DNA from 3 places in the Gordonia sp. SCSIO 19800 genome. Region 2 is predicted to be linked to each of the others. Evidence: predicted binding sites of a transcription regulator. Region 2 holds the regulator's gene; each other region holds the start of a gene.
What was found. The regulator LexA, encoded in region 2, represses DNA repair genes until DNA is damaged. The targets are predictions, from matches to a motif close to CGAACANNTGTTCG.
Positions count from the first base shown of each region.

Region 1: KB201_RS16125 (HNH endonuclease signature motif containing protein) is a predicted target of LexA. The motif match lies at 2,792-2,805, and genes of this name have one in related genera.
Region 3: KB201_RS09235 (HNH endonuclease signature motif containing protein) is a predicted target of LexA. The motif match lies at 7,603-7,616, and genes of this name have one in related genera.

Region 1 covers NZ_JAGRQM010000014.1:44,506-54,919, reverse strand. The annotation lists gene KB201_RS16135 (UDP-glucose/GDP-mannose dehydrogenase family protein) at 1-535, opposite strand, end outside; gene dcd (dCTP deaminase) at 668-1,240, opposite strand; gene KB201_RS16125 (HNH endonuclease signature motif containing protein) at 1,262-2,761, opposite strand; tRNA gene KB201_RS16120 (tRNA-Gly) at 3,014-3,087, shown strand; gene KB201_RS16115 (YdcF family protein) at 3,129-4,190, opposite strand; gene KB201_RS16110 (hypothetical protein) at 4,391-5,491, shown strand; gene KB201_RS16105 (amino acid permease) at 5,557-7,065, shown strand; gene KB201_RS16100 (SRPBCC domain-containing protein) at 7,126-7,596, opposite strand; gene KB201_RS16095 (TIGR03668 family PPOX class F420-dependent oxidoreductase) at 7,717-8,133, shown strand; gene KB201_RS16090 (DASS family sodium-coupled anion symporter) at 8,373-9,896, shown strand; gene KB201_RS16085 (NAD(P)-binding domain-containing protein) at 10,020-10,414, shown strand, end outside.
Region 2 covers NZ_JAGRQM010000005.1:281,896-292,309, reverse strand. The annotation lists gene hrpA (ATP-dependent RNA helicase HrpA) at 1-1,155, shown strand, start outside; gene nrdR (transcriptional regulator NrdR) at 1,129-1,629, opposite strand; gene KB201_RS08765 (LysM peptidoglycan-binding domain-containing protein) at 1,729-2,268, opposite strand; gene lexA (transcriptional repressor LexA) at 2,493-3,197, shown strand; gene KB201_RS08755 (phosphoenolpyruvate--protein phosphotransferase) at 3,175-4,884, opposite strand; gene KB201_RS08750 (DeoR/GlpR family DNA-binding transcription regulator) at 5,034-5,804, shown strand; gene KB201_RS08745 (1-phosphofructokinase family hexose kinase) at 5,801-6,766, shown strand; gene KB201_RS08740 (fructose-specific PTS transporter subunit EIIC) at 6,883-9,021, shown strand; gene KB201_RS08735 (HPr family phosphocarrier protein) at 9,120-9,380, shown strand; gene hflX (GTPase HflX) at 9,421-10,414, opposite strand, start outside.
Region 3 covers NZ_JAGRQM010000006.1:58,328-68,741, reverse strand. The annotation lists gene KB201_RS09255 (TetR/AcrR family transcriptional regulator) at 1-588, shown strand, start outside; gene KB201_RS09250 (GMC family oxidoreductase) at 602-2,170, opposite strand; gene KB201_RS09245 (aldehyde dehydrogenase family protein) at 2,167-3,693, opposite strand; gene betT (choline BCCT transporter BetT) at 3,693-5,879, opposite strand; gene KB201_RS09235 (HNH endonuclease signature motif containing protein) at 5,953-7,575, opposite strand; gene KB201_RS09230 (ATP-dependent Clp protease ATP-binding subunit) at 8,208-10,414, shown strand, end outside.

The sequences.
Region 1 (10,414 bases), on a different contig from region 2:
TCGGGTCGAGCGAACCGGTACCGAGGACGAGCCGATCCGGCCGGAGCGTGTCCTCGACGGCGAATCCCTCGCGCAGGAACTCCGGACTCCACGACAGTTCGACATCCGCCCCGGCGTGCGACAGTACCGAGATCCGTTGTGCGAGTTTGGCGCAGGTGCCGACCGGTACGGTCGACTTGCCGATGATGAGGTGGGCGCCCCGCAGCGTCGGCACGAGCGCGTCGATCGCCGAGTACACGTGCGAGAGGTCGGCCCGGTGCCCGCGGGGTTCCTGCGGGGTCCCGACGCCGAGGAAGTGCACCGAGGCGTGGTCGGCGGCCGCGAGGTGGTCGGTCGTGAAGCGGAGTCGTCCGGCGTCGATGTTGCGGCGCAGGATGTCGGCGAGCCCCGGCTCGAAGAACGGGACCTCGCCGGCCTGCAGGCGTTCGATCTTGTACGGATCGACGTCGATGCCGACGACCTCGTGCCCGAGTTCGGCCATGCAGGCCGCGTGAGTGGCACCGAGGTAGCCGCATCCGATCACCGTGAGCTTCATGAGGGCAACGGTTACCCAGGCGGAACCACCGGTAACCATCCTCGTCGTGGCGGGTTGTCATCGGCTGGGTGAACTTCCGGAGCCGCGCCCACCCGGTCCGCCCACCCGCCGGTTGAGCCGAGTCGAAACCCCTCAGTCGTGCTTCTGGAAATTCAGGTACGCCTTCGAAGGGGTGGGGCCACGTTGTCCCTGGTATTTCGATCCGACCGACGCGCTGCCGTACGGTTCCTCGGCCGGGCTGCTGAGGCGGATGAGGCACAGCTGCCCGATCTTCATGCCGGGCCAGAGGGTGATCGGAAGGTTCGCGACGTTCGACAGCTCGAGGGTGATGTGGCCGGAGAAGCCGGGGTCGATGAAGCCCGCCGTCGAATGCGTGAGGAGGCCGAGCCGACCGAGTGACGACTTGCCTTCGAGCCGGCCGGCGAGGTCGTCGGGCAGCGAGCACACTTCAAGGGTGGACCCCAGCACGAACTCACCCGGGTGCAGCACGAAGGGCTCACCGTCGGCCGGTTCGACCAGCGAGGTGAGTTCGTCTTGGCGTTGTGCGGGGTCGATGTGGGTGTAGCGGGTGTTGTTGAACACCCGGAACAGGCCGTCGAGCCGGACGTCGACGCTGGAGGGCTGGACGAGGGCGGGATCGAACGGATCGATGGCGAGGCGCCCGTCAGCGATCTCGGCGCGGATGTCGCGGTCGGAGAGCAGCACGGTGTCGAGGTTATCGAATGGTCAGGGAGGATCTGCGCCGGTGTCGGTCGGCGCCGACCCTCCGCTCTCCGGCACCGCTGTTCTGCGCCGCCGCCGGACATCAGCGCGCATTCGGTCGAGGATCGCGTCGGTGCGATGGGCATGGTTGATCCGCGGCGTCGGCGACGGGTGCGCGCGGGGCGGGTGCCAGACGGCGCGGCCGGCGTCGACCCCTTCGGTGGCGATGGTGGTGGCCCACTGATCCACCCCGGTGCCGACCACTCGGTTGTGTGGTGGGCAGGCGGTCGCGAGGGTGTCGAGGTCGGTGGATCCGTGGTGGGCGTCCCACTCGACGACGTGGTGGATCTCGCAGTCGAACGACGGCCGCGTGCATCCCGGGAAGGTGCAGCCGCCGTCGCGGGCGACCGCGGCGATTCGTTGTGCGCGCGAGGCCAATCGCCGGGACCGCCCGAGGTAGAGCACCTCACTGGAGTGGTCCCGGAACACCGCGAGATGATGCTGCGCGGCGGCGGCGAGGTCGATGGCGTCCTTGATGGGTAGGAGGGTTCCCGTCGCGGTCCGTGCCGGGTCGCCGGCCGCGTCGCGCAGCGCCGATTCGGTGATGGAGACGACGAGGTGTGGCGGCAGCCCGTGGTGCGAACCCCCGAGCGCGCCGGCGTCGAGCACGAAGCGCAGCATGGCGCGCAACGCGTCGTGGTTCCGCTTCTCCGCGGAGCGCTCGTCGCGTCCGGCAGCGGCGGCCAGCGCGTCGGGGTCCGCGGCGGCGGGGTTCCCGGTGGGCGACTCGGGATCGGCGGGATTGTTCATCCCAGGAGCGGCCCACACCGACAAGACGACGTCGAACATGGCGCGCGTCACGGGGTCGAGCGTTGCGGTCAGCCGGGACATCAGTTGGGCGTCTTGCGGCCCGAGTTTGAGTCCGCGGTTACGGGCGCGGTCGCGATCGTCGGTGATGGTTCCGTCGGGGTCGAGGTGGGCCAGGATGCGGGCGCCGAGATCACGGAGTGACGACGGGTCGTACTCGCGTGCGTATTGCGCGAGCGTTGCCTCGGCGGCTTCCCGGTCGGCAGGGTCCACGTCGGCGGGGATCTTGCGCATCACCTCGATGACGACGTCGACGTGGCGTCCCGAGATCTCGCCGTCGGCAACACCTTTGGCGGTCTCGGGGAAGCGCGGTTCGAGCGGCACCCCCTGCATGTCCGGAAACCTGCCCAAGGCCCAGACCCGGTTCATCAGGCGGGTCGCCTCGCCGCGCCGGTTCAGACCATGGCAGAGGAAGTTGGAGACGGTCTGGCACCCCATCTTCCGGTACGCCGACCGCTCGTCGATGTCGACGATGTGATCGGTGAACAGCGACAGCAACCGTCGTTCGGCACGCTCGTGCTCGATCGCGACCTGTAAGAGGTCAGTGTCGGAGCAATCCGTGGACTGCGTCTCGGCGATCTCGTCCATAAGTGCATGCAGGCGCTTGTACTGGTCGAGAAGAAGTGGTGGTGCTGCAGATGGCCCTGTAGAAGCCATGATTTCATCCCCCGTCATCATGGCTTTACTCGAAACTACGTTCGAGACTACCGGCCGATCGCCCGGCGCGCAACCCCTTCCGGCGAGTTGTTCTGCGTCGCAACCGAATCGCGTCGCCCCGCCGCGACCCGGTCTCGCCCAGATGTCGCAGTTCGTTGCGCCTGACGCCACGTTCTGCGACATCTGCGCGTGCCGGCGACCGGACCGGCCACGGGTTTGCTAGGCTGTCGTTCGCGAGTCCGGCACTCGCACGCCGATGTAGTTCAATGGCAGAACATCAGCTTCCCAAGCTGAATACGCGGGTTCGATTCCCGTCATCGGCTCCACCATCACCGCAACTCGCGAGGCCCCCTGGTCCGGTGATCGACTAGCCGAAGAGAGCGACAGCGGTGCCGGCGATCAGCGGCACACTGAGCATGACCAGGACGACTCCGTTGATCCATCGGTGGTCACGCAGAACCGCCAAGAACTCACGGACCTGGGCGTTGGGGACGAAGTATCGCGCGGTGTGGGCGCCGGTCGAGAATCCGTCGATCCCGGCAGACCGCATGAGCATCGCTCCGCGGAAGGCGTGATAGCCGCTCGTCACCACCGCGACCGGTTCGGTCACTCCACGCTCGTCGAGCACACGCCTCGAGTACCGGAGGTTCTCCGCGGTGTCGGTGGATCGGTCCTCGAGTGCGATGGCATCACGATCGACGCCCTTCGACACGAGGTACTCGGCCATCGCCGCGGCCTCCGACAGCCGCTCGTCGCCACCTCTGCCTCCGGAGCAGATGATCAGCGGGTCCAGGCCGGAAGCCCGGGCCAGATCATAGATCTCGCGACCGCGGTCGAGTCGTGATGCCAGCAGCGGACCGACGCGGGACCCGTCGAGCAGACCGGCACCCAGGACGATGATCGCGCCGACCTTCGCCCGTCGCGCCCGCCACCTGCTCCACCGGCCGTACAGCCACGACCAGAGCAGCAGCGAGGCAAACACGAACCCCAGGTAACCGGCCGGCATCCCCACCGCCAGGAGGAAGTTGAGCAGCGCGTTGCTCGTCGACACGTCGAACCATCCGACGATGATCCCGAGCAGGACAGCGAGCGCGTAACCGGACAGGAGTGCACCCAGGAGCGCCGACAGCAGGTTCGATGGACGGCGCCCCTCTCGGCGCAGAAGCGTCACGCCGTTGGCGATCAACGACACCCCGAGAATGAGGATGGCAAGCAGCGCAACGAGTCCGAGGGCCACGATGACGACCGCCGGCGCGAGAACCGAGCCGTCGTCGTCGACGCCACTGTCCACGGCCGCGATCACCGCGGCGAGCATCACGCCCGACAAGCCCGCGGTCAGCAGGATGCCGGGGCTCAGACGACGTGGGTCCTGCCATGCGAGCACCGCGCTCGCGATGAGCAGCACTGCCGCAACTATCGGTACGCCCATCACGAGCACGATGGTGTCACAGGTGTCGCGCAGGTCGGCGAATGAGGAATGAGCCCAGCGGCTCTAACTCGATCTCGGCGCACACGAAACGTTTCTCCGTACCCATTCTCGGACGCGATCGAAACCGCGCGGCCGGCGTGCAATCATCGAACGAGTTGGGCCGACGCCACAGTCGGTCCTCGTCATCCCAGGACGCACACATGCATCTGCCCGCGATGAGAACTCCGATTCTGGTGCTGAGCATCGGCCTGCTCCTGAGTTGGCTGCTGCCGCCGCCCGCTCATGCGGCGCCCAACCGGGTCGATGCCACTCCGGCTGGGTTGACCCTTGATGGACGCCAGTGGTGGCCATCCGGATTCGACGCCTACCAGCTGGCCACCGATTGGTCGGTGAATGCCGGATGCGGAGCGATGGTTGATCTCGACGACTATTTCGCCGCCTTACCTCCGCATTCGCTCACCCGCTTCAATCTGTTCGCTCAACTGGCCGTGAACAAGTACACCCAAAAATTGGATTTCGGGCCGATGGATGCCGTCTTCGACGCCGCCGCACGGCACGATCAGATGGTCTTGCCTGTCCTCGCGGCCGCCGATGGCGCATGCGAGAGCAGAGTTTTCAAGGAACGGGACTGGTACCGATCCGGCTGGCGAACCGTCGCCGGCGCGGGCGGACTCACGTTCGAGCAGTGGGTCAGGACGGCAGTGGGACGCTGGAAGAGCAGGTCGGCCCTGGCGGGATGGGAATTGGTGGGTGAACCCGAACCGTCCATCTGTGGCGATCAGTCGTGTGGATGGCAGCAGCGGTCGTGCCCGGTCGACGCCGCGCGCGTACTGCGGTCGTTTTTCGGCAGCGCAGGCGCGATGGTCACCCGACTGCACGGCGGGGCGGTGATCTGGTCCGGCTTCACCGGCGGTGGCCAGTGCGGCATCGCCGGGCCCGACTACCAGTACGTCGCCGGCTCCCCGTACGTGGACGTCCTGGACTATCACGACTACGGTGCGGACGGTGTCGCGCTCCCCGGGGATCAGTGGAACGGACTGGCCGAACGTCTACGCCAGGCACGCGTAGTCGGAAAACCCCTCGCGGTGAACGAGATCGGCCAGCATGCCGGCTCATGCGGTTCGACATCCGAGCGCGCCGACGACTTCCGGACCAAGGTCGCCGGTCAGCGGGCGGCCGGGACGGCAACCGCACTCTTCTGGGCATTCGTCCCGGACCCGAGGCACGACCAGTGCACCTACGACATCGGTCCCGGTGACCCGGTGCACGAACTGGTCTCCGAACTGACAAGCCTCGATTGAGGGTCAGCACTCGGGCAACAGTTCAATACCCGGCCGACGGGCCGACCGGCCGTTAGACTCTGCCGATGTCCAGTCCCCTGGGGATCACCCCCGACGAGTCGCTGCGCAAGGGACTTCAGAGTCGTCACATCAGCATGCTCGCGCTCGGCGGTGCCATCGGCACCGGCTTGTTCGTCGCCTCGGGCGCCACCATCTCCGACGCGGGCCCGGGTGGCGCCATCCTGGCGTATCTGCTGATGGGCTGCATGGTCTTCTTCCTGATGCAGAGCCTCGGCGAGATGTCGGCGTACATCCCGTGCAGCAACCCGTTCGAGGAGTACGGAAAGCGCTTCGTGTCCAAGTCCTTCGGCTTCGCAGCCGGGTGGAACTACTGGCTCAACTGGTCGGTCACCTTGGCCGCCGAGTTGGTGGCCGCCGGGCTGATCATGAAGTACTGGGCACCCGACGTGCCGTCGTGGATCTGGTCGGTCGTGTTCCTGGCGGGTCTGCTGGCGCTGAACCTGTTCGCGGTCAAGGCATTCGGCGAAGCCGAGTTCTGGTTCGCGGCGATCAAGGTCATCGCGGTGGTCGTCTTCCTCATCGTCGGCGTGCTGCTGATTCTCGGTGTCGTCGGCGACCGTCCGTCGCCGGGCTTCAGCAACTGGACGATCGACGACGCTCCGTTCGTGGACTTCCCGCTCGGCATGCTGTCGGTCTTCCTCATCGCCGGTTTCGCATTCCAGGGCACCGAGATGATCGCGGTCGCCGCCGGCGAGGCGGTCGAACCGAAGACGGCGATTCCACGCGCCGTGCGCACCGTCTTCGTGCGCATCCTGCTGTTCTACATCGGCACCCTGACCGTCATCGCGTTCCTGATCCCGTACACCGACCCCAATCTGCTGAATGCGTCCGAGGAGAACATCGCAATCGCCCCGTTCACCCTCGTGTTCTCCGACGCGGGGATCGCGGTGGCGGCATCGATGATGAACGCCGTGATCCTGATCGCGATCCTGTCGGCGGGCAATGCGAGCCTGTTCGCGGCAACCCGCGCGTTGTACGGCCTGTCGGTGCAGGGCAACGCCCCACGTGTGTTCGGCTGGGTCACGCGATCAGGAGTGCCACTCCTCGCCGTGGCCGCGACGACGGCCATCGGCGCCCTCTGCTTCCTGGCGAGTCGGGTGGGCGACGGTCGCGCGTATGTGTGGCTGGTCACCGCCTCGTCGGTGGCGGGCTTCATCACGTGGATGGGTATCGCGTGGGCCCACTATCGTTTTCGTCGGGCGTGGCAGGCGCAGGGTCTGGACCTCGGCAGACTCCCCTACAAGGCCTGGCTCTACCCGGCCGGCCCGATCATCGCGTTGCTCATGTGTGTTGCAGTCATCGCGGGGCAGAATCTCCCGGCGATCCGCGACGGATCCGCGGGGAATCTCGAACTCTGGCTCACCGCCTACGGCGCACTGTTCGTGTTCCTCGCTCTGTGGTGGGGCCACAAGGTGATCACGCGCAGCCCGACCGTCGACCTGCTCACCGCCGATCTGTCACCCACATCGGCTGCGTCGGCGCATCGCGATCCGGATCCGGACCTCGTCGGCTGACCGGTTCGTCGGGCGATCGGGGTGGGGCGCCGGGGCTCGCTCAGTCGCTGACCTCGCCGATCAGCCGACAAGTTCGGCGATGTGGTTCAACGAGTTACGCAGATGGTCGTCGGCGAACGGCGGGAACTCGATGTACTCGCGGATGTGGGTGGGTACGGCCGACCAGTCGTAGGTCAAGGTGAGCTCGGTGGACGACTCCCCCACCGGCACCAGGTCGTACCGCCATGTCCAGCCGCCGAATTCGAGCTCCCCGGAGTCGTTGCGCTGCCCTGGTTGCCACGCTATCGCCGACCGCGGTTCGATCACCTCGACCCGGTTCTCCATAAGGTAGTCACCATCCGGATGGTTGGAGTGGTACATGTTCATCCGGAAGACCTGGCCCACCTCCCGCAGCGGTGTCGTGTCGACTGCGTCCCGAACCCAGCCGGTGCCGTCGATGGCCTGGTGTGTGCGGGGGTCGGCGAGCGCCGCGAACACCTCCTCGGGCGTGGCGGAGATCGTGCGGCTGACGGCAACGTTCTGGTTCGTCATGGTGCTGGCCCTTTCGGGTCGGGTCCCCCGGATCGGGGTTCGGACACAGAGGTGGACCCGAACCGGCGCCCGAGCTCATCGGTGACCTTGTTTCCCACGAGTGCATGCCATCCTCGGATGATGGACCTGCGCCTGAGTCGCGAACGCTTCGCCGCCGCCCGGTCGGTCACGCTCGCCACCGTGTCACCCTCCACCAAGCCGCACCTGGTCCCCGTCGTGTGCGCACTCGACGACGACGTCATCTACACGTGCGTGGATCACAAGCCGAAACGAACCACCGCACTCCGTCGTCTCGCCAACATCGCGGACAACCCCGCGGTGTCGCTCCTGGCTGACATGTATTCCGACAACTGGGATGAACTCTGGTGGGTGCGGGTCGACGGCCGGGCACATGTCGTCGACGCCGGTGAATCCGTCGGCAGTCACGGCATCGACACGCTGGCCGCGAAGTACCCGCAGTATCGACTCCGACGGCCCGATGGACCGGTGATCGTCGTGGAGTCTCTGACGTGGCACAGCTGGTCGGCCACCTCATAGGCATGTCGGCGGGCGGCGGTTTCGGGCAATTCCGGCACGTTCCTCGATAGGCTGGCTGCCACGCAGGCATACCGAGGAGGTTCCCGATGGTGCAGCGCAGCGGCGAACGGCCACGCGACAACCGGTCCGGATCACCGGGCTCGGCCGGCCGAGGCTCCGGATCGCCTGACCCACAGCGGGACTTCGACGAGATCGACCACCAGTCGGCGGGTGAGCGCGCCGACGAGGTGGAACCGAAGATGCGACGTCGGCAGTGGATCGGACTGCTTGCCGGCGTGGCACTCGCGGCCCTGGTCTACGTGATCCTGCCCGCCGAAGTCGGGCAGGGAGCCCGGCTCACGGCGGCGACCGCAGTTCTCATGGGCCTCTGGTGGATGACCGAGGCGATCCCCATTCCCGCGACGGCCCTGCTGCCGCTGGTGATCTTCCCGGTCTTCGGCTCAGACGACGCGGGCGAGTCGATCTCGGTGAACGACGTCGGCGCGGCCTACGGAAACAACGTCATCTTCCTGTTCATGGGCGGCTTCATCATCGCCCTCGCGATGCAGCGGTGGAATCTGCACCGCCGCGTCGCCCTGGTCACGGTCTCGGCGATGGGCACCAAGCCGCCGATGGTGATCGCCGGCTTCATGATCGCCACCGGATTCCTGTCGATGTGGGTGTCCAACACCGCAACCGCCGTGATGATGATCCCGATCGGCGTGTCGGTCCTGGCGCTGGTTCTCGACCTCGGTAAGGATTCGGGCACCGACGCGCCCGGGCCCAAGGCCACCGACACCGACGAACCGGTGGACGGTGAGACCCTCACCCAGGCGGTCATCAAGAGCAATTTCGGCACAGCACTGATGCTCGGCATCGCCTACGCCGCATCGATCGGATCGTTGGGCACGATCATCGGCACCCCGCCCAACACCCTCCTGGTCGGATACCTCGAGGGTGAAGGCATCGACATCGGGTTCCTGGAGTGGATGATCGCCGGAGTCCCGCTCGCCGTCATCTTCCTCGCCATCGCGTGGTTCCTGCTCACTCACGTCCTGTTCAAGCCGGAGATCGACGACATCCCCGGCGGCCGGCGCATCATCCGCGATCAGCTCGACGCCCTCGGCTCGATGTCGCAGGGCGAGATCCGGGTCGCCGCGATCTTCGGCCTCACCGCACTGGCGTGGATCGCGGTCCCGCTGATCTGGGACGAGAACCCGCCGATCTCCGACACCGGCATCGCGATGACCGCCGCCGTTCTCCTGTTCCTGCTGCCCAGCGGCTCCAAACCCGGTGTGCGCCTGCTCGACTGGGAGACCGCGATCAAACTGCCATGGGGCGTGCTGCTGCTCTTCGGCGGCGGCCTGGCATTGTCCCAGCAGTTCGAGTCCAGCGGACTGACCGCTTGGATCGGCGATGTGGCCGCCGGGCTCGACACGATCCCGGTCATCGTGCTGGTGGTCATCGCGGCGACCGCGATCATCTTCCTCACCGAGATCACGAGCAACACCGCGACAGCGGCGACCTTTCTCCCGGTCGCCGGAGGCGTGGCCATGGGGATGGGTCTCGACCCCCTGGTGCTCACGATCCCCGTCGCCCTCGCCGCGACCTGCGCATTCATGCTCCCGGTGGCGACCCCACCGAACGCGGTGGCCTACGCCAGCGGGTACGTCACCATCGGCCAGATGATCCGTGGCGGGCTCTGGCTCAACCTCATCGGGATCGTGCTCATCACCCTCGCCGCCTACACGGTGTTCGCCTGGTCTCTCGGCATCGCGTACTGACCCACGACTCGACCGGGCCCGACCGAGTCGCTCGTCACCCTCCCGCCGACCACGGGAATGCACCGAACCGACGGATCCGTTGCGCGAAGGGTCAACAACGTCGTCGAACAAAGAGGTGCAGTTGTGAAGATCGGGATCATCGGAGCGGGATTCATCGGCGGGACGCTCACGCGTCGTCTGACATCGTTGGGACACGAGGTGCGGGTGGCGAACTCGCGCGACCCGGAGACGCTGGCCGAACTGGCCTCCGAGACCGGCGCCACCGCGGTATGGGCCGCCGACGCCGCGAAGGACGCCGACCTGGTGATCGTCAGCATCCCGCAGAAGAACACCCCCGACCTCGCGCCGGGCATCCTCGACGCCCGCAAGCCCGACGCCCCGGTGATCGAGACGAACAACTACTACCCCCAGCAGCGCGACGGCAAGATCGAGGCGATCGAGAACGGTACCCCCGAGAGCGTCTGGGTGTCGGAACTGCTCGGCGTCCCGGTGTACAAGGTGTTCAACGGTATCTACTG
Region 2 (10,414 bases):
AGCATGTCACCCGCGCAGCGGTTCGCCGAACTCGCGCTCGGCCGGCTCACCCCGCGCAAAGAGCCGCTGGCCACCGGGCTGGCGCGCGAGCTCTCCGCGATCACCGGGATGCGGGTGACCGCAGCCGATTTCGACACCGACCGGGTACCGCCGCACCTGCGCATGCATTTCGCGGTGGCCGACGACTCCGGGCGGATCGTCTCCCGCGCCGACTCGTTGCCCGAACTTCAGCAGACCGGAACGCCCGCGGCGCCGAAGACGGTGTCGCGCACCCTGTATCGGACCTGGACCGCAGACGGGATCGGCTCGCTCGCCGAGCAGACCACGGTCGATGTCGCGGGGCAGCGGCTGACCCGGTACCCGACGATCGACGTGGTCTCCGATGCGAAGGGCCACGCGCGGGGCGTCGTCGTCGTCGATGCGGCGAGCCCCGAGACACGAGACCGCCTCCTGCGACGAGGGATCGTCGCCCTCCTCGACCTCGCGATACCTCCGCTGCACAAGCGGATCGCCGGCTCGCTGAGTCCGGTCGAACGACTCGCCCTGAGCCAGAGCCCGTACTCGACCACCGAGGCACTGCTCGCCGACTGCACCCGACGGGCCATTCGGGACACGGTCGCCGACATCGACGACGCAGAGCTCGCCGCGGTTCGCTCACCACAATCCTTCTCGGCGCTGCTCGAACGGATCCGGCCACGGGTCGCCGCGGCCGCACCGGACTACTTCTCGCTGGCCGTCGCAGCCCTCGAACGGATGTCCCCGCTGCGGGCGGCGATCGACCGGCACGCCGGTTCGCTGGCTGCCGACGACGTCGCCGAACAGGTCGCCCACCTCGTGTTCGACGGATTCGTGGCGGCTACCGCGCGACGCCACCTGGAGAATCTGCCGCGCTATCTCGACGGCGCGCAAGCACGTCTGGAGGCACTACCCGCGTCCGCAGCACGCGACCAGGCCGGGGTGGCCGCCGTCGATCGCGTCGTCGAACGGTGGGCCCAACGCCTCGAACAGGTACCCGAGCACCGGCGGGCGGTGGTCGACGACGAAGCGCAGTGGCTCGTCGAGGAGTTGCGCGTGGGGCTGTTCGCCCAGCGTCTCGGCACCGCGTTCCCGGTGTCGGAGAAACGGGTCCTACGAGCTCTGGACCGACTCGGCTGACACGGGTTCGGCGAGCGCGCTCCCGGATCCCGATGCCGCCTTCAGGTCGTCGATCTCGCGCTGGAAGTCCTCCACCGAGTCGAACGACCGGTACACCGAGGCGAAGCGCAGATACGCCACCTCGTCGAGATCGCGGAGCGGGCCCAGGATGGCGAGTCCGACCTCGTTGCTGGGGATCTCGGCCGATCCACTGGCGCGCACCGTGTCCTCGACCTGCTGGGCGAGCTGCGCGAGCGCGTCCTCGGCGACGTGGCGGCCCTGACAGGCTCGCCGCACGCCACGCATGACCTTCTCCCGGCTGAACGGCTCGGTCACGCCGTTGCGTTTGACCACCGCGAGCACGGCGCTCTCCACGGTCGAGAACCGGCGACCGCACTCCACACAGGAGCGACGGCGGCGGATGGCCTGCCCTTCATCTGCGACACGCGAGTCGATGACCTTGGTGTCGTCGTTCTTGCAGAAGGGGCAGCGCATCGTGTCCTCACGCAGGTCGCGGGACGCTGGAACGCACCCGAAGCGTGCGCCCCGCCGCTTGTCGGCCGGCCCCTGTGACATCGAGGATACCGCCCGGCCTCAGCGGTACCGGGGGGTGAGCAGGGGCTGGCCCACCTGCAGCGCGCTCGACCCCAGATCGTTCATCGCGACGATCTCGTCGATCACGACCTCGCGCGGCATCTCGGGTGCCACCCGGCCGGCGATCGAGCTGAGCGAGTCCCCCGAGCGCACATGGACGACCTCGGAACTCACGGCGGACGGTGTCAGCGAGTCCGAGTAATTCTGGCCGACGACACCGAACACCCACACGACGAACGCCAGCCCGACACCGGCGAGGAGCGCGACCGCGGTGCGGCGGCGGCGACGGAACACCGCCGCGTCGGGCCCGACCGGGCCACGTCCCCGGACCCCGACCGGAGAGCCACAGTGGGTACCGCCCACCCGCGGGGTCACCGGCGATGCCCCCCGCGGCCGGGTGCCGGCCGGCCGGTTGTCGACCGGTCGGCCGCCGTCGGACAGCGGGGCGCGGGTCCGGACGCGATCGGCGCGGTCGGTGCGCGGCCGGACGGCGTCGGGACGGTCGGTGCGGACGGGAGCGACGAGAGTGGCGGTGCGCATGGTGCCCTCCGGTGTTCGGGTGTCTGGGATCGTGCGGGTGTGGTGGTCGGTGTTCGAACATCGATCAGATGTTCGATGCACTGATGTTCGAATTTGTAGCACGACGTCCCGACAAAGTCTCGCGACACATCGAACAAATGTTTGAGGTGCCGGTCGCACTCCGCTAGGCTCGGACCCGGCGCAAGCCATCTACCAGCACGTTCCGAAGACGAGAGGAACCGAACATGAGTGACACCGGCGATAGGCGCGGCCGAGCGCGGGGCGCCGACGACGAGGCCCCGTTCGACGCCGCCGCCGCCGAGGCCTCACTCACCCCGCGACAGGCCGGGGTCCTGGAGGTGATCCGCCGCTCGGTGCGCGAGCGCGGTTATCCGCCGAGCATCCGGGAGATCGGCGACGAGGTCGGCCTGGCCTCGACGTCATCGGTGGCCCATCAGTTGCGGACGCTGGAACGCAAGGGGCTGCTCAAGCGCGACGCGAACCGTCCCCGTGCGGTCAACATCGCCCCGAGTGACACCCCGTCGCCGGACACCCCGACGGCCGGCCAGCTTCCCGAGCCGACCTTCGTGCCGGTTCTCGGCCGTATCGCGGCCGGCGGTCCGATCCTGGCCGAGGAGGCCGTCGAGGACGTCTTCCCACTGCCCCGTGAGCTCGTCGGCGAGGGATCGCTCTTCCTGTTGCGCGTCGTCGGCGAGTCGATGATCGACGCCGCGATCTGCGACGGCGACTGGGTCGTGGTCCGGCAGCAGAACGTCGCCGACAACGGCGACATCGTCGCGGCCATGATCGACGGCGAGGCCACCGTGAAGACCTTCAAGCGTCAGGGCCCGAACGTCTGGCTCATGCCGCACAACGAACTGTTCGATCCGATCCCGGGCAACGATGCCGTCATCCTCGGCAAGGTCGTCACCGTGATGCGGCGAGTCTGACCTCTCCACCGACCGAACCGTCGAGCACCGCCGCGGCCGCCTCGCGCGCCGCGGCGGGATCCGAGGTGGACAGGGCAGCCTCGGCGGCGGCCCGGCAGTCCGGTGCGGACACCTCGCCGAGCCGGGCCCCCACGGCCGCCGCAGCAGCCGGCGCGCTGGACAGCGAGGTGACCCCGAGACCGACGAGCACGCAGGCGAGGTTCGGATCGGCGGCGGCCTCGCCGCACACCCCGACCGGCTTTCCCTGACGTGCACCCGCTGCCGCGACACCCGCGATGAGGCTCAACACGGCCGGTTGCCACGGGTCGGTCAGTCCGGCGAGATCGGCCGACATCCGGTCGGCCGCCATCGTGTACTGGGTCAGATCGTTGGTGCCGATGGACACGAAGTCCACCTCGGCGAGGACGGCTTCGGCCAGGATCGCCGCCGCGGGCACCTCGATCATCACCCCGGCGACCAGACCACGGCCGCGGACCTCGGCGGCGAAGGTGCGCGCCTCCGCCGGCGAGGCGATCATCGGCGCCATGACCCACGGCGCGACGGCCGACCCCGACGCGGCCTGCGCGATCGCGTCGAGCTGATGCGCGCGGATCTCGGGGTGCGCCAGCGCGATCCGATCGCCCCGCACGCCGAGCGCTGGGTTCGATTCGTCGGGATGGGTCACGAACCGGAGCGGTTTGTCGGACCCGGCGTCGAGGGTGCGGATGACCACCTTCTGCCCGTCGAACGCATCGAGCACCTCCCGGTAGATCGCGGCCTGCTCGTCCACCGACGGTTCGTCGGCACGCTCGAGGAACGCGAGTTCGGTGCGGAAGAGCCCGACGCCCTCGACGGGGTACCCGGCCGCGGCGCGTGCCGACGATCCGTCGGCGACGTTGGCGAGCACCGCCACGGCCACCCCGTCGGCGGTCTGCCCCGGACCGGTCCAGCCGGCGACGAGTGCGGCATGCCGCCGATCCTCGTCGACGCGAGCCCGGGCCGCCTCCGCATCGGGCTCCACCTCGATCCGCCCGGTGCTGCCGTCGACGAGAACGGTTGTGCCGGGCTCGATCTCGTCCAGGTCGGCCACCGCCACCACGCACGGGATCCCCAGCTGGCGCGCGATGATCGCGGTGTGGCTGGTCGGTCCGCCGAGGCGGGTGACGAGGGCGATGGTGCTCGTGGGGTCGAGGCCCGCGGTGTCGGCGGGCGCGAGGTCGTCGGCGAGCAGGACCGACGGCACCTCCGGAGTGGGCACACCAGGTTCGGGTAGGCCGAGCAGTTCGGCGAGGACCCGGTCGCGCACGTCGTTGAGATCGGTGACCCGCTCGGCCATCAGTCCGCCGAGCTTGGTGAACACCGCCGCGAACTGTTCGGTGGCCGCGACGGCAGCGGCCTCGGCGGGGGCGCCCTTGCCGATGAGCGCGGTCGCGGCACCGATCCAGCCGCGGTCCTCGGCCAGGCCCGCCGTCGCGGCGAGCACCTCGGCCGTCACCCCGGTGTTCTGCGACGCGCGCGTGCGCAGCCGCGCGGCGACGGCGCCGGCCGCGGTGGCGAAGCGCGTGACCTCGTCGGCGCGCCGTTCCTCGGCGATCTCCACACCGACGCCGAGCTTCTCCGGCGAGTGGTCGGGTCGCTCGCCCGGCCACAGCGCGGGACCGTGGGCCAACCCGCCGACCACCGGGGTTCCCGTCAGGATCTGCGCCATCGTCTTGCCTCTCACTCGACTACCGATGTGACCACCGTTACAAAAAGTGCTTGACTTGTCAACACAAACAGGCGTAAACACAATTACTACAACATCCAATCCCACACGCCTCAACAAGCGGGTTGGTCGAAACCGGAGATCGGAGCGGTGTGTACGCCGAGGAGAGACAACAGGCGATCGTCGACGAGGTGCGACTCGCGGGGCGGGCATCCGTGGCCGCGCTCGCCGAGAAATTCGACGTCACCAGCGAGACCGTCCGACGCGATCTCGCGGTACTGGAACGCGCCGGACATCTCCAGCGGGTCCACGGCGGCGCCGTGCGCGCCGAGATCATGCGCACCCTCGGCGAGCTCGGGATCGACGAACGGGAGTCGAGCCAGATCGAGCAGAAGACCGCGATCGGCCGGGCGGCCATCCGGTTCCTGCCGCCCGACGGCGGCTCGGTGCTCTTCGACGCCGGCACCACCACCTACCGCGCGGCCGAGGCGACCGCTCCCGATCGGAGGCTCACCCTGTTCACCAACAGCCTGCCCATCGCCGGCCTGCTCGCGGGAACCCATCCCGACGGTCTCCATGCCCTCGGCGGACGCGTACGCGGTCTCACCCAGGCGACCGTGGGCGTCGACACCGTGGACGCGCTTCGCCGACTGCGCGTGACCACCGCCTTCATCGGGACGAACGGCCTGAGCGAGGCCCACGGGTTGTCGACACCCGACCCGGACGAGGCCGCGGTCAAGGCGGCGATGGTCGCAGCCGCGCAACGGGTCGTAGTCCTTGCCGACAGCTCGAAGATGGACCGCGAGGACCTCACCTCCTTCGCCGGACTCGACGACGTCGACGTCCTCATCACCGACTCCGGGATCGACCCGGCCTATTCGGCGGCCCTGTCCGCGCGTGGCGTCGAGGTCGTGATCGCATGATCGTCACCGTCACCGCCAACCCGAGTCTCGACCGCACCCTCGAACTCGGCGCACCGCTCGCCCGCGGCGAGGTGCAGCGCGCCGGCGTGGTCCGCACCGAGCCGGGCGGCAAGGGCGTCAACGTGGCCCGGGTCGTCGCGGCCGCGGGCCTGGCCACCCGCGCACTGCTCCCGGCGCGGCCGGGCGACCCGTTGCGGGCCGCACTCGACGACCTCGCACTCCCCTACGACGCCGTGCCGGTCGAGGGCGAGGTCCGGTCCAACATCACCATCGCCGAATCCGACGGGACGACCACCAAGATCAACGCACCGGGCGTCACCTTGACGGGCCCGGATCGCGAGGCGCTAGTCGGGCTGATCCGTGAGCACGCCGGCTCCGCGCAGTGGGTCACCCTCTGCGGTTCGCTGCCTCCTGGCGTCCCCGACGACTGGTACCGCTCGATCGCCGACGACCTCGTCCTCGCCGGCTGCCGGGTCGCGGTGGACACCTCGGGCGCTCCCCTCCGTGCCAGCGTCACCGGTCGCGTCGACCTGATCAAGCCCAACGAGGACGAGCTCGCCGAACTGACCGGCGCCGACCCCGGACAGCTCCGAGAAGCACTCGCGCGCAACGATCTCGGACCGGTCATCGACGCCGCTGCGACCATCGCCGAACAGATCGGGGGCAACGTCCTCGCCACCCTCGGCGCCGTCGGGGCCGTGTTGGTCACCGCATCCGGCGTGTGGTCGGCGACCCCGCCGCCGATCGTCCCGCGCAGCACCGTCGGCGCCGGCGACTCGTCACTGGCCGGCTACCTCATCGCGCAGAGCACCGGGGCCGCGCCCGCCGACTGCCTCCGGTCGGCCGTGGCGTACGGCGCGGCGGCCGCATCGCTCGCCGGCACCCAGGCCCCCACGCCCGACCACCTCGACCTCCCCGGCGTGCGGGTGACCGAACTGTCGGGAGCCGCGCGCATGACCTGACGGCACCGTCCCGGCGGGTCCCCACATCCATCCAACACCGCACCCATCCAGCACCGACTCCATCCACCATCGACCCACCCAGCACCGACCCCACCCTTTCCACCGAAGGACATGCCATGACCGAGCAGATCATCACCGCGCAGACGGTGAGTCTCGACGTCGACGCCGGCGGCGATCCCGCCGCCGTCATCACCACGCTCGCCGACGCCCTCGCCGCGGCCGGCCGGACCACCGATCCCGCCGACCTCGCGCGGGCCGCACTGGACCGAGAAGCCAAGTCCGCCACCGGACTTCCCGGCGGCATCGCCATCCCGCACGCCCGTACCGCGTCGGTGACCGCGGCCAGTCTCGCCATGGCGCGGCTGTCCCGCAAGGTCGACTTCGGCGCACCGGACGGGCCGGCCGACCTGGTCTTCCTCATCGCCGCGCCCGAGGGGGGTGCCAGTGCGCACATGAAGCTCCTCAGCTCGCTGGCCCGCTCACTCGTCCGGCCCGACTTCGTGGCCTCGCTCCGCGCGGCCGAGAACGAGGAGCGGGTCATCGAATTGGTCAACGAGGCCATCGACCCCGCACCCCCGGCCCCCGCCACCGCGCCGACCGCCACCCCGTCGACCCCTGCCCCGTCGACCACTGCCCCGGCCGCCGCGGCAGCACCAGCGACGTCGACCACGGAACCCGAAGGTGCGCCGGCCCGCCCGGACTCGGACCGGACCCCGGACCCGGGACCGGCCACGCCGCGCATCGTCGCGATCACCGCATGCCCGACCGGCATCGCCCACACCTACATGGCGGCCGACGCCCTGAAGTACGCCGCCGAGCGGGCCGGCGTCGAGTTCGCGGTGGAGACCCAGGGGTCCTCGGCGACCACGGCCTTCGATCCGGATGTGATCGCGTCGGCCGACGCCGTCATCTTCGCCACCGACGTCGGGGTCAAGGACCGCAACCGGTTCCGCGGCAAACCCGTCATCGCATCCGGGGTGAAGCGCGCCATCAACGAGCCCGACGCCATGATCGCCGAGGCGGTCGCGGCGGGGCGCGACCCGAACGCGGCGCGCGTCACCGGCGACGGCGCGGACGCGGACGCGGCCGACTCGTCGAAGTCGGGCATCGGTCTCGCCGGCCGTACACGCCAGGCACTCATGACCGGTGTGAGCTACATGATCCCGTTCGTCGCGGCGGGCGGACTGCTCATCGCGCTCGGCTTCCTGCTCGCCGGCTACGAGGTCGCCAACACGAACCTCGACGACGGCGGCACCCTCAGCGACGGCGCGTTCATCGCCCTGAACAACAGCCTCTGGGATCTGCCGGCGGGCGGGTTGTTGCAGTACCTGGGCGCGGTGAGCTTCGCGATCGGCTCGGGCGTGATGGGCCTGGCGGTACCGGTCCTCGCGGGCTACATCTCCTTCGCGATCGCCGACCGCCCCGGTATCGCACCCGGTTTCGTCGCCGGCATCGTCTCGCTCGCCGTGGGCGCCAGCTTCATCGGCGCACTGATCGGCGGTCTCATCGCCGGCGTGGTGTGCCTGTGGATCGCGCGGACCCCGGTGCCCCAGTGGGCTCGTGGTCTCATGCCGGTCGTGGTCATCCCGCTGTTCGGCAGCATGATCGTCGGCGGACTGCTCTACATGGTCCTCGGCAAACCGCTCGCCTGGCTGACCGAGCAGATGAACAGCGGCCTCGAGAGCATGTCCGGCGGATCGGCCATCGCCCTCGGCATCGTGCTCGGCCTGATGATGTGCTTCGACCTCGGCGGACCGGTCAACAAGAGCGCGTACCTGTTCGCCACCGCCGGGATCGCCGACGCGGCGACTGCCGGACCCGCGCAGTTCCAGATCATGGCGGCGGTCATGTGTGCCGGCATGGTGCCCCCGCTCGCCCTGGCTCTCGCCACTGTCGTCCGACCGGGCCTGTTCACCGAACCGGAGCGCGAGAACGGCAAGGCCGCATGGCTCCTCGGCGCGTCGTTCATCTCCGAAGGTGCCATCCCGTTCGCCGCGGTCGACCCCTTCCGGGTCATCCCGTCGATGATGGCCGGTGGTGCCCTGAGCGGTGCGCTGATCATGGCCTTCGGTGTCGAACTGCGCGCCCCGCACGGCGGCATCTTCGTCTTCTTCGCCATGAACAACTGGGTCCTGTTCCTCGTCGCGCTGGTCGCCGGTACGGTGCTGTCCGCCGTCCTGGTGGTCGCGGCCAAGCAGGTGCACCGCAGTCGCGACGCCGTCGCCTTCGACGAACTCGAGGCGGTCGCCGTCTGACACCCGATCACACGACCACCTGACATCCGGGGCGCTCCCCGGCACCGAATCGCCCGATAACCACCGCAGAACACACGACAACACTCGAAGGAGTTCCCATGCCCAGCACCACCGCCACCGTCGGCTCCGCAGTCGGACTGCACGCCCGCCCCGCCACGATCATCGCCGAGGCGGTCGCCGAGACCGGCAGCCCGGTGACGCTGGGCCTCGAGGGCGGTGACCCGGTGGACGCGGGATCGGCGCTGATGATCATGACGCTCGGGGCCGAGAAGGGCACCCGCGTGGTCGTGACGGCCGACGACCAGGCCGCGCTCGACACCATCGTCGGTCTCGTCGAGAAGGATCTCGACGCCGACTAGGTCGGTCCAGCCGACTGGGTCCGTACCGCCGGCGAAGCGCTCAGATCCGGAGGTCCGCGATCTCGCCCGCGAAAGCGGCCGGGACGCGGACCTTCATCGTGGTACCGGTCTCGGTGTGCTCCGACGAGATGACCTCGCCCTCGCTGTGGACGCGAGACACGACATCACCCCGGTCGAACGGCACCTCGATGGTCATCTCGACGTCCTCGCGACCGACGAACTCGCGCACCCGCCCGAAGAGTTCGGGCAGTCCCTCACCGGTTCGGGCGGAGATGAACACCGCATCCGGACCGAGCGCGCCACGCAACTCGGTGAGGCGGTTGCCGTCGATGGCGTCGATCTTGTTGATGACCAACAACTCCGGCGGCGCGGTGACGCCCTCTTCGGTGACGATCTCGTTGATGACCTGACGGACGGCCGAGATCTGTTCCATCGGGAAGGCGTCCGCACCGTCCACGACGTGCAGCAGCAGATCGGCGTCGACGACCTCCTCGAGCGTCGAGCGGAACGCCTCGACGAGCTGGGTCGGCAGATGCCGGACGAACCCGACCGTATCGGTGAAGACGACCGCGCGGCCGTCGTCGAGCGTCGCCCGCCTGGTGGTGGGATCCAGGGTCGCGAACAACGCGTCCTGCACGAGGACACCGGCGCCGGTCATCGCGTTGACCAGGCTGGACTTGCCCGCGTTGGTGTAGCCGGCGACGGTGATCGTCGGGATCGAACCGCTCTTGCGCGCAGCACGTTTGGTGTTCCGCGCCTTCTTCATGCCACGGATCTCGCGCCGCAGCTTGGCCATCCGCTCCCGAATGCGGCGACGGTCGGTCTCGATCTTGGTCTCACCGGGACCGCGCAGGCCCACACCGCCGTTGCTGCCCGCCCGGCCACCGGCCTGCCGGGACATCGATTCACCCCAGCCGCGCAGACGCGGGAGCATGTACTCCATCTGCGCGAGGGAGACCTGCGCCTTGCCCTCGCGAGAGGTCGCGTGCTGGGCGAAGATGTCGAGGATCAGCGCGGTGCGGTCGATGACCTTC
Region 3 (10,414 bases), on a different contig from region 2:
CGTACCCAGGCCGAGCGGACCGCGGCGACCCGCGCGTCATTGATCGACGCCGGCCGGAAGCTGTTCGGCGAACGCGGCTTCGCCGACGTCGGCACCCAGGAGATCGTCGCCGAGGCCGGCGTGACACGCGGTGCGCTCTACCACCAGTTCGACGACAAGAAAGGGCTGTTCGTCGCCGTCTACGACGACGTGGAACAGTCGATCGTCGCGCAGATCGCGGCGGCCGTGGGGGAGCGCGCCGCCGAGGACCCGCTCGCCGCGCTGAAGGCGGGTATGCGTCTGTTCCTGCGGTTGTGCACCGAACCGGAGGTGCATCGGATCACGCTCGTCGAGGCACCGTCAGTGCTCGGATGGAGTGAATGGCGTGCTCGCGGAGAAGAATTCGGATTCGCACTCGTCGAAGGCCTGATCGCGGCCGCGATCGCCACGGGCCAGGCGGTCGAGCAGCCCACCCGCCCGCTGGCCCACGTCGCGATCGGCGCGCTCGACGAGGCGGCGCTCTACGTCGCCGCCGCCGACGATCGCGAGGCCGCCACCGAACAGGTAGCTGCGGTCCTGGAACGGATCGTCGACTCGTTCGCGACCTAGTCGCTCCTGGCGGTCAGTTGCTGTCGGCGCGCACCAGCTCGGCGCAGCGTTCGCCGACGAGCATCACGGTGAGGTTCGGGTTCACCGTCGTGTGTTCCGGGAACACCGACGCGTCGGCCACCCGAAGTCCTGCAACACCTTTCACGCGGAGTTCGGGATCGAGCGGCGACAGCTCGTCGTCGGGCGCACCCATCCGCACGGTGCCGACCGGGTGGTAGACGGTGTTGTGGGTGCGGGTGATGTAGTCGGCCAGTTCGGCATCGCTCGTGGTGGCGGGGCCCGGATAGAGTTCGCGCGCAACCCACGTCGCCAGAGGCTCCGCGGCGGCAATCTGCCGCGCCTTGCGCAGGCCCGCGATCATGATCCGCATGTCGTAGCCCTCGAGATCGGTGAAGTACCGCGGGTCCACGCGGGGCTTGTCGCGGAAGTCACGGGAGCGCAACCGCACCGTGCCCCGTGACCGCGCGTGCGTCACGTTCGGTGTCAGGCAGAAGGTGTTGTCACTGGTCGGATAGCCCTGACGAAGGGTGTGCATGTCGAACGGCACGCTGCCGTAGTGCATCATCAGGTCCGGCCGGGTCAGACCCGCATCGACGGTGGTGAAGATGCCCGCCTCCCACCACTGGGTCGACTCGCGGACCATCGGCTTCGCGGTCTCGAACCCGATCACCCCTTCGGGGTGGTCCTGCAGGTGTTCACCGACCCCCGGCGCGTCGACGAGGGCCTCGATCTCGTGCTCGCGCAGATCGTCGGCCGGCCCGATTCCCGAGAGCATCAGCAACTTCGGGGAGTCGATCGCCCCCGCCGACACGATCACCTCGCCCCGGGCCTCGATCCGTGTCGTGCGACCGAACGCGTTGTCGGTGATGTCGACGCGCACGGCGCGTAGCTCGCCGTCGACCCGCTCGATCACCACCCGTTTTGCCCACGACCCGGTGCGGATGGTGAGGTTCGGCCGGTCGAGGTGCGGGTGCAGATAACTGACCGACGACGAGGCGCGCACACCGTCGGGTCGTCGGTTGATCTGGAAGAAGTTGGCCCCGTTGACAACCGTGCTGCCGCTGTTGAACTCGACGCGGGGGATGCCGATCGACTCGCAGGCGTCGAGCAGGGCGACCCCGCACGGGTCGTTCGGCGGCACCGTCATGAGGTGGACCGGGCCGCTGCGACCGTGGTGCGCGCCCGGCGCGTCGTTGGTCTCGATCTGCGGGTAGAGGCGGTGCAACTCCGCCGAACCCCATCCGGCGCACCCGAAGTCGCGTTCCCAGGAGTCGAGGTCCTCGCGCGGCGCCCAGAAGGCGATGCAGCTGTTGTGCGAACTGCACCCGCCGAGGACCTTCGCCCGGGCGTGGCGCATGAAGTCGTTGCCGTTCTCCTGCGGTTCGATGGGATAGTCCCAGTCGTAACCGGATTCGAGGAGTTCCATCCACCGGTCGAGCCGCAGGATCGCGTCGTCGCCGACATCGGACGGACCCGCCTCCAGCAGGCACACCGAGACCGAGGGGTCCTCGGACAGCCGCGACGCCACCACGGCACCCCCGGAGCCGCCGCCGACGACCACGTAGTCGTAGGTCTCGCTCATCGTCGCTCCTCGCCGTCTCCGGACCGGTCCGCGAACCAGCCGGTCACGCCCGGTCGGAGATTCTCGTAGACATGTTTGGCCTCGCGGTACTCCGCCAGACCGGAGGGTCCGAGCTCCCGCCCGAATCCCGACTGGCCGTAACCGCCCCACTCGGCTTCCGGCAGGTACGGCCCGAAGTCGTTGACCCACACCGTTCCGGCCCGGATTCGTCCGGCGATGCGGCGGGCGCGTGCCGCGTCGGCCGACCAGACGGCCCCCGCGAGACCGTAGACGGTGTCGTTGGCCAGGGTCACGGCCTCGTCCTCGGTGGCGAAGGTCTCCACGGTGACGGTCGGTCCGAACGCCTCGTCGTGCACGCAGGCCATCGAACGGTCGGCGCGATCGATCACGGTGGGCAGATAGAACCATCCGTCGTCCAGGCGCCCCGAACCCGCATCGCCCGTGGCGAACGCGCCACCGGTGCGAATGATCGCGCCATCCGCACGAGCCTGTTCGACGTAGGCGTGCACCTTGTCGCGGTGTGCCGCAGAGATGAGCGGTCCGGTCTCGGTGCCCTCGGAGTAGGGCAGGCCCAGCCGGATCTGCTCCGCGCGGCGGACCAGCTCATCGACGAAGCGATCGTGTGCGGACTCCTCGATGATGAGCCGCGCTCCGGCCGAACAGACCTGCCCCGAATGCAGGAACGCCGCGTTGAGTGCGTTGTCGACTGCTGCTGCGAGGAGGTCGTCGGTGGCGCAGGCGTCGGCGAAGACCACGTTCGGGTTCTTGCCCCCGAGTTCGAGCGCGACCTTCTTCACCGTCGCCGCCGCCTCGCGGGCGATGACCCGGCCGGTCACGAGCCCACCGGTGAACGAGACCAGGTCGACGTCAGGATGAGACGACAGCGGAGCGCCGGCCTCGGCGCCCGCGCCCAGGACGAGGTTGCCCACGCCTGCCGGGAGACCGACCTGCTCGAGGACCTGCATGAGCAGGATCGACGTGTGCGGGGTGAGTTCGGCGGGCTTGAGCACGAAGGTGTTGCCCGCCGCCAGTGCCGGCGCGACCTTCCACGCCGCCTGCAGCAGCGGGTAGTTCCACGGTGTGATCAATCCGCAGACGCCGACCGGTTCGTACACGATGCGCGAATCGGCGTCGGGTGACCCGGTGTCGACCACACGCCCGGCGTCGGCCGCCGCGAGCTTGCCGAAGTACCGGAAGCAGTTCGCGATGTCGGTCATGTCGATGTCCGACTCGTAGGGCCGCTTGCCGGTGTCGAGGGTCTCGGCGCGGACGAACTCGTCTCGGCGCTCGTCGATCTGGGCGGCGACGCGGAGAAGGAGGTCCCCACGGTCGGCGGCGGGTGTGGCGCTCCACTCGCCGGCGTCGAACGCGCGGCGGGCCGCCGCGATGGCCTGCTCGGTGTCGGCCGCACCGCCCTCGGCCACCACACCGACGAGCGAGTTGTCTGCGGGACAGCGGATCTCACGGGTCCCGCCGGAGGCTGCGGCCCGCCAGCGGCCGTCGATGTAGAGGGTCTCGCTCATCAGGCCGGTGCTCCTTCAGAACTGCTGTCGGGGATGTCCGTGTCGTTGTCGGGCACGGTACCGTCGTCGGCGTCCGGATCGGGTTCGGGGTCGTGGTGATCGCCCTCGGAGTCCCGCAGATGTAGGTAGCCGAGATGGCGCTCGTACTGGTCGAGGATGTCGCCGATGATCTGGTCGCGGGTGTACCCGGCGAGCGAATAGCCCTGCGAGCCCTCGGTGAGGTACACCTCGCACCGGAAGTAACGATCATCGGAACGCTGCGTCCGGACCGCGTACGTCGGTGTCGGTGCCGAGACCGGCCACACGCAGTACTCGAAACGGGGAACTTCGGCGAGTTCGACGATCAGGCGCGGTGACGGCAGCCCTTCGTTCTCGGCCGACTCGTCGACCGTCGCGGTGATCCCCTCCCGGCCGAATTGTTCGGCGACCTCGGTCATGGCCGGTACGACGTTGGCTTCGATGAACTTCCGGGTCCCAACCCGGCCGGGGAAGCGCAGGGTGCCGATGAGTCGCTGTCGCCAGCTGCCGTGTTCCGTCGGGCCGCGCCCGACGGCGATCACCTTGGGCAGCGTCGTCCGGAAGCTGTCGAGTTTCACCGACTCGTTGCGGACGGCACGGAGCAGTGAGATGCCGATGAGCCCGAGGACGAAGGAGAACGGCAGGCCCATGATCACCGTCGCGGCCTGCAGGGTCAGGATCGACCCGTCGCCGCCGCCGGCGAACAGCATCGACAGGGTCAGCAGACCGATCGCCACCGACCAGAAGATACGAAGCGACCGTGTGCAATCGGCCATCGGGTCGTCGAGGCGGCTGGTGAAATTGCCCATCACGAGCGAGCCGGAGTCGGCGCTGGTCACGTAGAAGAGCAGGCCGGTAATCGTGGCGATCCCGATGAGCAGCGTCGAACCGGGGTATTGCTCGAGCAGCGAATAGAACCCGGCCTCGGGTGTGGACGCGGTCGTCTCGGCGAAGTCCGCATCGCCGCGGGCCACCTGCAGGGCGCTGTTTCCGAAGATCGAGATCCACACCAGGATGAAGCTGAACGGGACCACCAGAACGCCGAAGATGAACTGTCGCAACGTGCGTCCGCGCGAGATGCGCGCGAGGAAGAGCCCCACGAACGGCGCCCAGGCCACCCACCAGGCCCAGAAGAACAGGGTCCAGCCATCGACGAAGGCGCGGGCGTCGTTGCCGGGCGGCGGGTTCACCTGGTCCCACGCGAAGGTGTCGAGCGTCCGGTCGGCGAAGGTGGAGACGTAATCGCCCGCGTTCTGGACGAGGCCGTTGAGCAGGAAGTCGGCGTCCTTGGCGACCGTGATGTAGACGAGCATGCAGATCGCCAGGATCACGTTGATCTCGGAGAGGCGTCGGATGCCCTTGTCCACACCCGACGTCGCGGACGCGGTCGCGATCACCACCGCCAGGACGATGAGACCGATCTGGGCCGCCTTGCCCTGCTCGATCCCGAAGATCTCGTTCAGCCCGAAGTTGAGCTGGACGACCCCGATCCCCAGTGAGGTGGCGATGCCGAAGATGGTGCCGAGGACGGCCGCGACGTCGATCGCGTCGCCCCAGCGGCCTTCGACACGTTTGCCGAAGATCGGGTAGAGCGCTGCCCGGATCGTCAGCGGCAGATTGTGCCGGAAGGCGAAATACGCGAGCGCGCCGCCCATGAGCGCGTACATCGCCCACCCGGTGACCCCGTAGTGGAAGACCGTCCACGTGACCGCCTCGCGCGCAGCCTCGTTGGTCTCCGCGGGCCCGGTCGGCGGGTTGAGGAAATGGGTCACCGGTTCGGCGACCGAGAAGAACATCAGATCTATGCCGATCCCCGCGGCGAACAGCATCGCCGTCCAGGTGAACAGGCTGTACTCGGGGCGCGATTCCTCCGGTCCGAGCCGGTAGCGCCCGTACTTGCTGAGGCCCAGGAAGACCACGAGGCCGACGATGGCGGTCGCGAGGATGAAGTACCACCAGCCGAACCACCGGGTGATGAAGTCGCGGACGTCGTTGATCGTCGACTCGGCCGCCGCCGGGGCCGCCAGCGCCCAGGCGGCGAAGGCGACCACGATGACGGCCGAGGCTATGAAGACGGTCAGATTGACCCGGCGCGTGGGCAATCGCCGCTCGCCGGTCTTGGTCTCGGCATGGACCGACGTGGACGGTCGAGCGGCGTCATCACTCATGGACCACGACGCTAGTCCGATCGCCGATGGGGCGGACTGTTTGGACGGATCCGTGTGAGTTGTTCTACCCGGTTCAGTGGGTGGCGAGTAGCTCCATGAGGTGCGCTTCGACGAGGGAGGGGCGGACCTGTCGTCGGCCGGGTCGGGGTGGTCGGACGTCGATGACGTGGCTGACTGTCGCCCATGAGCGGCGTGCGTCGTCGTGGGTGTGGCCGTCTGGGCGTGGTTGATCGCCGGGCCGGGTTGGTGGTCCGTGGATGTCGTTGCGCACGGTGCTGAGGTGGTGTGCGAACCGCCTGGGTATGTCGGGTCGGCGGTTGAGGCGTTCGGGGTTGGGTGGTGCGCCGGGTTCGGCGTTCAACCGCCAGAGGCAGCGGCCTTCGTCGGGTCCGTCGCGAACCACTCGGGTGGTGTATTGGCCGGGCTGGTTGCCGACCATGCGGTTGTGGCGTGGGCAGGCGGGGGCGAGGTCGTCGATGTCGGTGAGCCCACCCTTCGCCCAATCCTTCTGGGCGTGATGCATGTCGACCTGGGTGGCGGGCTGATCACACCCGGGTGCCGAGCACACTTCACCGTCGGGGCGGGCAAACGACGCCAGGCGTTGTTCGCGGGTGGCGAGACGTTTGCCGCGTCCGAAGTACAGTGGGACGGTGGTGGCGTCTTTGAAGATCGCCAACCACGGCTGAACATCACCGGCCATCGCGATCAGGTCCCGGATGGGCAGCAGGGTTCCGGTGGCGGTGGTGGCGAGTCCGGCACCCCGGATCAGATCACCGAGGTCGGCTTTGATGATCAGTTGCATCGGCAGCCCACGATGCGTGGTGCCGAGAGTGCCGTCAGCAAATTTGGCGGCCAGTGCGGCGTCGAGTGCGTCGTGATTGGTCTGGGCGAGGGTGCGGCCGTCGCGGTCGGCGGCGGCTGTCAGGGCATCGGGGTCAGCGCTGCCGGCCGGTCCGGACGGCGACTGCGGGTCGTCGGGGTTGTTGAGTCCGGGTTTACCCCAGACAGCGAACATCATCGACAACCGGGCGTGGAGTTCGGGAGTGACGGTGCCGGAGATGGTGGCGGTGCCATCAGCGCGTTGCCGACCGATCCACAGGCCGCGACGCCGTTTCTGATCCGAATCGTCGGCGAGGGTGCCGTCGGGGTCGAGATGAGCGAGCAGCCGAGCACCGAGTTGGGTGATGTCAGCAGGTGTGTGGTCGGCGGCGATCTCGGCCATCTGTCGTTCGGCGGCGACCTTGATGTCGTGGTCGATGGCGACTGGGATGCGGTCGAGGACATCCAGGGCGGCCTGCACGTGTCCGGAGCCGACCGCTCCCACAGCGAACGCCTCGGCCAGCGTGGGGTGTTCGGGCTCCAGAATGTCGCCGCCGAGGCTGGTCCGGTGGGAGGTGGCATCCATCTGCTTACGACGCCGCACCGGGTTGGACACCCGCAGCCGGTGGGTCATGAACTGCATGAGTGTCCTGCAGCCTGCCTTGCGGGGGAGGTCGCGGGCCTCGACCTGATCGATCTGCCGGTCACCGGCCACGGTCAGCCGGGCGATCGCTTTCTCGGTGTCGGCCGCCAGATCAGCCAATTCGGCATCGGTACACGGCGCCAGGTCCACGGTCTGCAACTCGTCGAGGATGCGGTGGAGGTCGGCCACCAACTCGACGGCACGCGGTAGCGGCGTCGTGGTCTCGTCAGACATGGTCACCTCCCCCGAGAACCGTTGCTGCGAATGTACGTTCGAGTGTACACGGCCATCGGTCGCCGTCAATACCAAAAATGTTGTCGTGCAACAGAACTGAGCGCCTACATCTTGTCGGTGTCGTGTGATAGGCGTCCGCCGCGTGTCGTGGCCGTGCTCGCCGTGTATCGGGCCGTACCCGGATGCACCCTGCTGCTCGTTGGTGTGCGACGGTCGCAGTCAAGCGAGGGCCAGATCTACCGAGGCCCGGCAGCGGCCCGGGTGGTCCCCACTCGCCTCCTGTGGTCTCGTCGGCCGGCGGTTTCCGCGATACCCGGCTGCTGTCGGGCACAACGCGGGCGCCGCGTCGCGGGTCCCAGCGCCCGGTGGGGGCGCATCCCGGGCCGTCGGCGGCCCGTTCGCTCTCGGCGTAGACGGCGGGGAACACAGCCCCGGCCTGCGCAGTTGTACTGTGCACATCCCCGCCGCATCGGTGGATCGATGCACCCTGCGCAGGCGTTAACTGCAGGTGCACCCGAGACGACCTCTAGAGTGGAAGCAGGCTGGTCGTCGTCTATCCGCACCGGTTGTCCTCTGGGACCTCCGAGGTGGTCTCCGCGGCGGCCGGGGCGCTAGCAATGTGAGGGAGAACAATGTTCGAACGGTTCACCGACCGCGCGCGTCGGGTTGTGGTTCTGGCCCAAGAAGAAGCGCGCATGCTCAACCACAACTACATCGGTACCGAGCACATCCTCCTCGGCCTCATCCACGAGGGCGAGGGCGTGGCGGCCAAGGCGCTCGAGTCGCTCGGGATCTCGCTCGAAGGGGTTCGCAGCCAGGTCGAGGAGATCATCGGCCAGGGCCAGCAGGCGCCGTCGGGACACATCCCGTTCACCCCGCGTGCCAAGAAGGTGCTGGAGCTCTCGCTGCGCGAGGCCCTGCAACTCGGCCACAACTACATCGGTACCGAGCACATCCTGCTCGGCCTGATCCGCGAGGGCGAGGGCGTCGCTGCCCAGGTGCTGGTGAAGCTCGGCGCCGACCTCAACCGGGTCCGCCAGCAGGTCATCCAGCTCCTGAGCGGATACCAGGGCAAGGAGCCGCAGGAGGCGGGCACCGGCGGTCGCAGCAGCGAGTCCGGCACCCCGTCGACCTCGCTGGTCCTCGACCAGTTCGGTCGTAACCTGACCGCCGCGGCCTCCGAGGGCAAGCTCGACCCGGTCATCGGCCGGGAGAAGGAAATCGAGCGCGTCATGCAGGTGCTCAGCCGCCGCACCAAGAACAACCCGGTGCTGATCGGTGAGCCCGGCGTCGGCAAGACCGCCGTCGTCGAAGGCCTGGCGCAGGCCATCGTGAACGGCAAGGTCCCCGAGACCCTCAAGGACAAGCAGCTCTACACCCTCGACCTCGGTTCGCTGGTTGCGGGCAGCCGCTACCGCGGTGACTTCGAGGAACGCCTCAAGAAGGTGCTCAAGGAGATCAACACCCGCGGCGACATCATCCTGTTCATCGACGAGCTGCACACGCTCGTCGGCGCAGGTGCCGCCGAGGGTGCCATCGACGCCGCAAGCATCCTCAAGCCGAAGCTGGCCCGCGGCGAGCTGCAGACCATCGGCGCGACGACCCTCGACGAATACCGCAAGTACATCGAGAAGGACGCCGCACTCGAGCGCCGCTTCCAGCCCGTGCAGGTGGGCGAGCCGTCTGTCGAGCACACCATCGAGATCCTCAAGGGCCTGCGCGACCGGTACGAGTCGCACCACCGCGTCTCGATCACCGACGGCGCGCTGGTCGCCGCCGCCACGCTGGCCGACCGCTACATCAACGACCGGTTCCTGCCGGACAAGGCGATCGACCTCATCGACGAGGCCGGCGCGCGCATGCGCATCCGCCGGATGACTGCGCCGCCAGACCTGCGTGAGTTCGACGACCGCATCGCCGATGCGCGCAAGGAGAAGGAAAGCGCGATCGACGCGCAGGACTTCGAGAAGGCCGCCAGCCTCCGCGACAAGGAGAAGCAGCTGGTCGCCGAGCGCGCCGAGCGCGAGAAGCAGTGGCGCAGCGGTGACATGGACGTCGTGGCCGAGGTCGACGACGAGCAGATCGCCGAGGTCCTCGGCAACTGGACCGGCATCCCGGTGTTCAAGCTCACCGAGGAGGAGACCACGCGTCTGCTCCGCATGGAGGAGGAGCTGCACAAGCGGATCATCGGGCAGGAGGACGCCGTCAAGGCGGTCTCGAAGGCGATCCGTCGTACCCGTGCCGGCCTGAAGGATCCGAAGCGGCCGTCGGGCTCGTTCATCTTCGCCGGTCCGTCCGGCGTCGGTAAGACCGAGCTCTCCAAGGCGCTGGCGAACTTCCTGTTCGGCGAGGACGACGCCCTCATCCAGATCGACATGGGCGAGTTCCACGACCGCTTCACCGCGTCGCGTCTGTTCGGTGCCCCTCCCGGGTACGTCGGCTACGAAGAGGGCGGGCAGCTCACCGAGAAGGTGCGCCGCAAGCCGTTCTCGGTGGTGCTGTTCGACGAGATCGAGAAGGCCCACTCGGAGATCTACAACACCCTGCTGCAGGTCCTCGAAGATGGTCGTCTGACCGACGGTCAGGGTCGCACGGTCGACTTCAAGAACACCGTGCTGATCTTCACCTCGAACCTCGGTACCTCGGACATCTCCAAGGCCGTGGGCATGGGCTTCTCGTCGAGCGACGGGACCCAGTCGAACTACGAACGGATGAAGCAGAAGGTCAACGACGAGCTCAAGAAGCACTTCCGCCCCGAGTTCCTCAACCGCATCGACGACATTGTCGTGTTCCACCAGCTCACGCGGGAAGAGATCATCCAGATGGTCGATCTCATGCT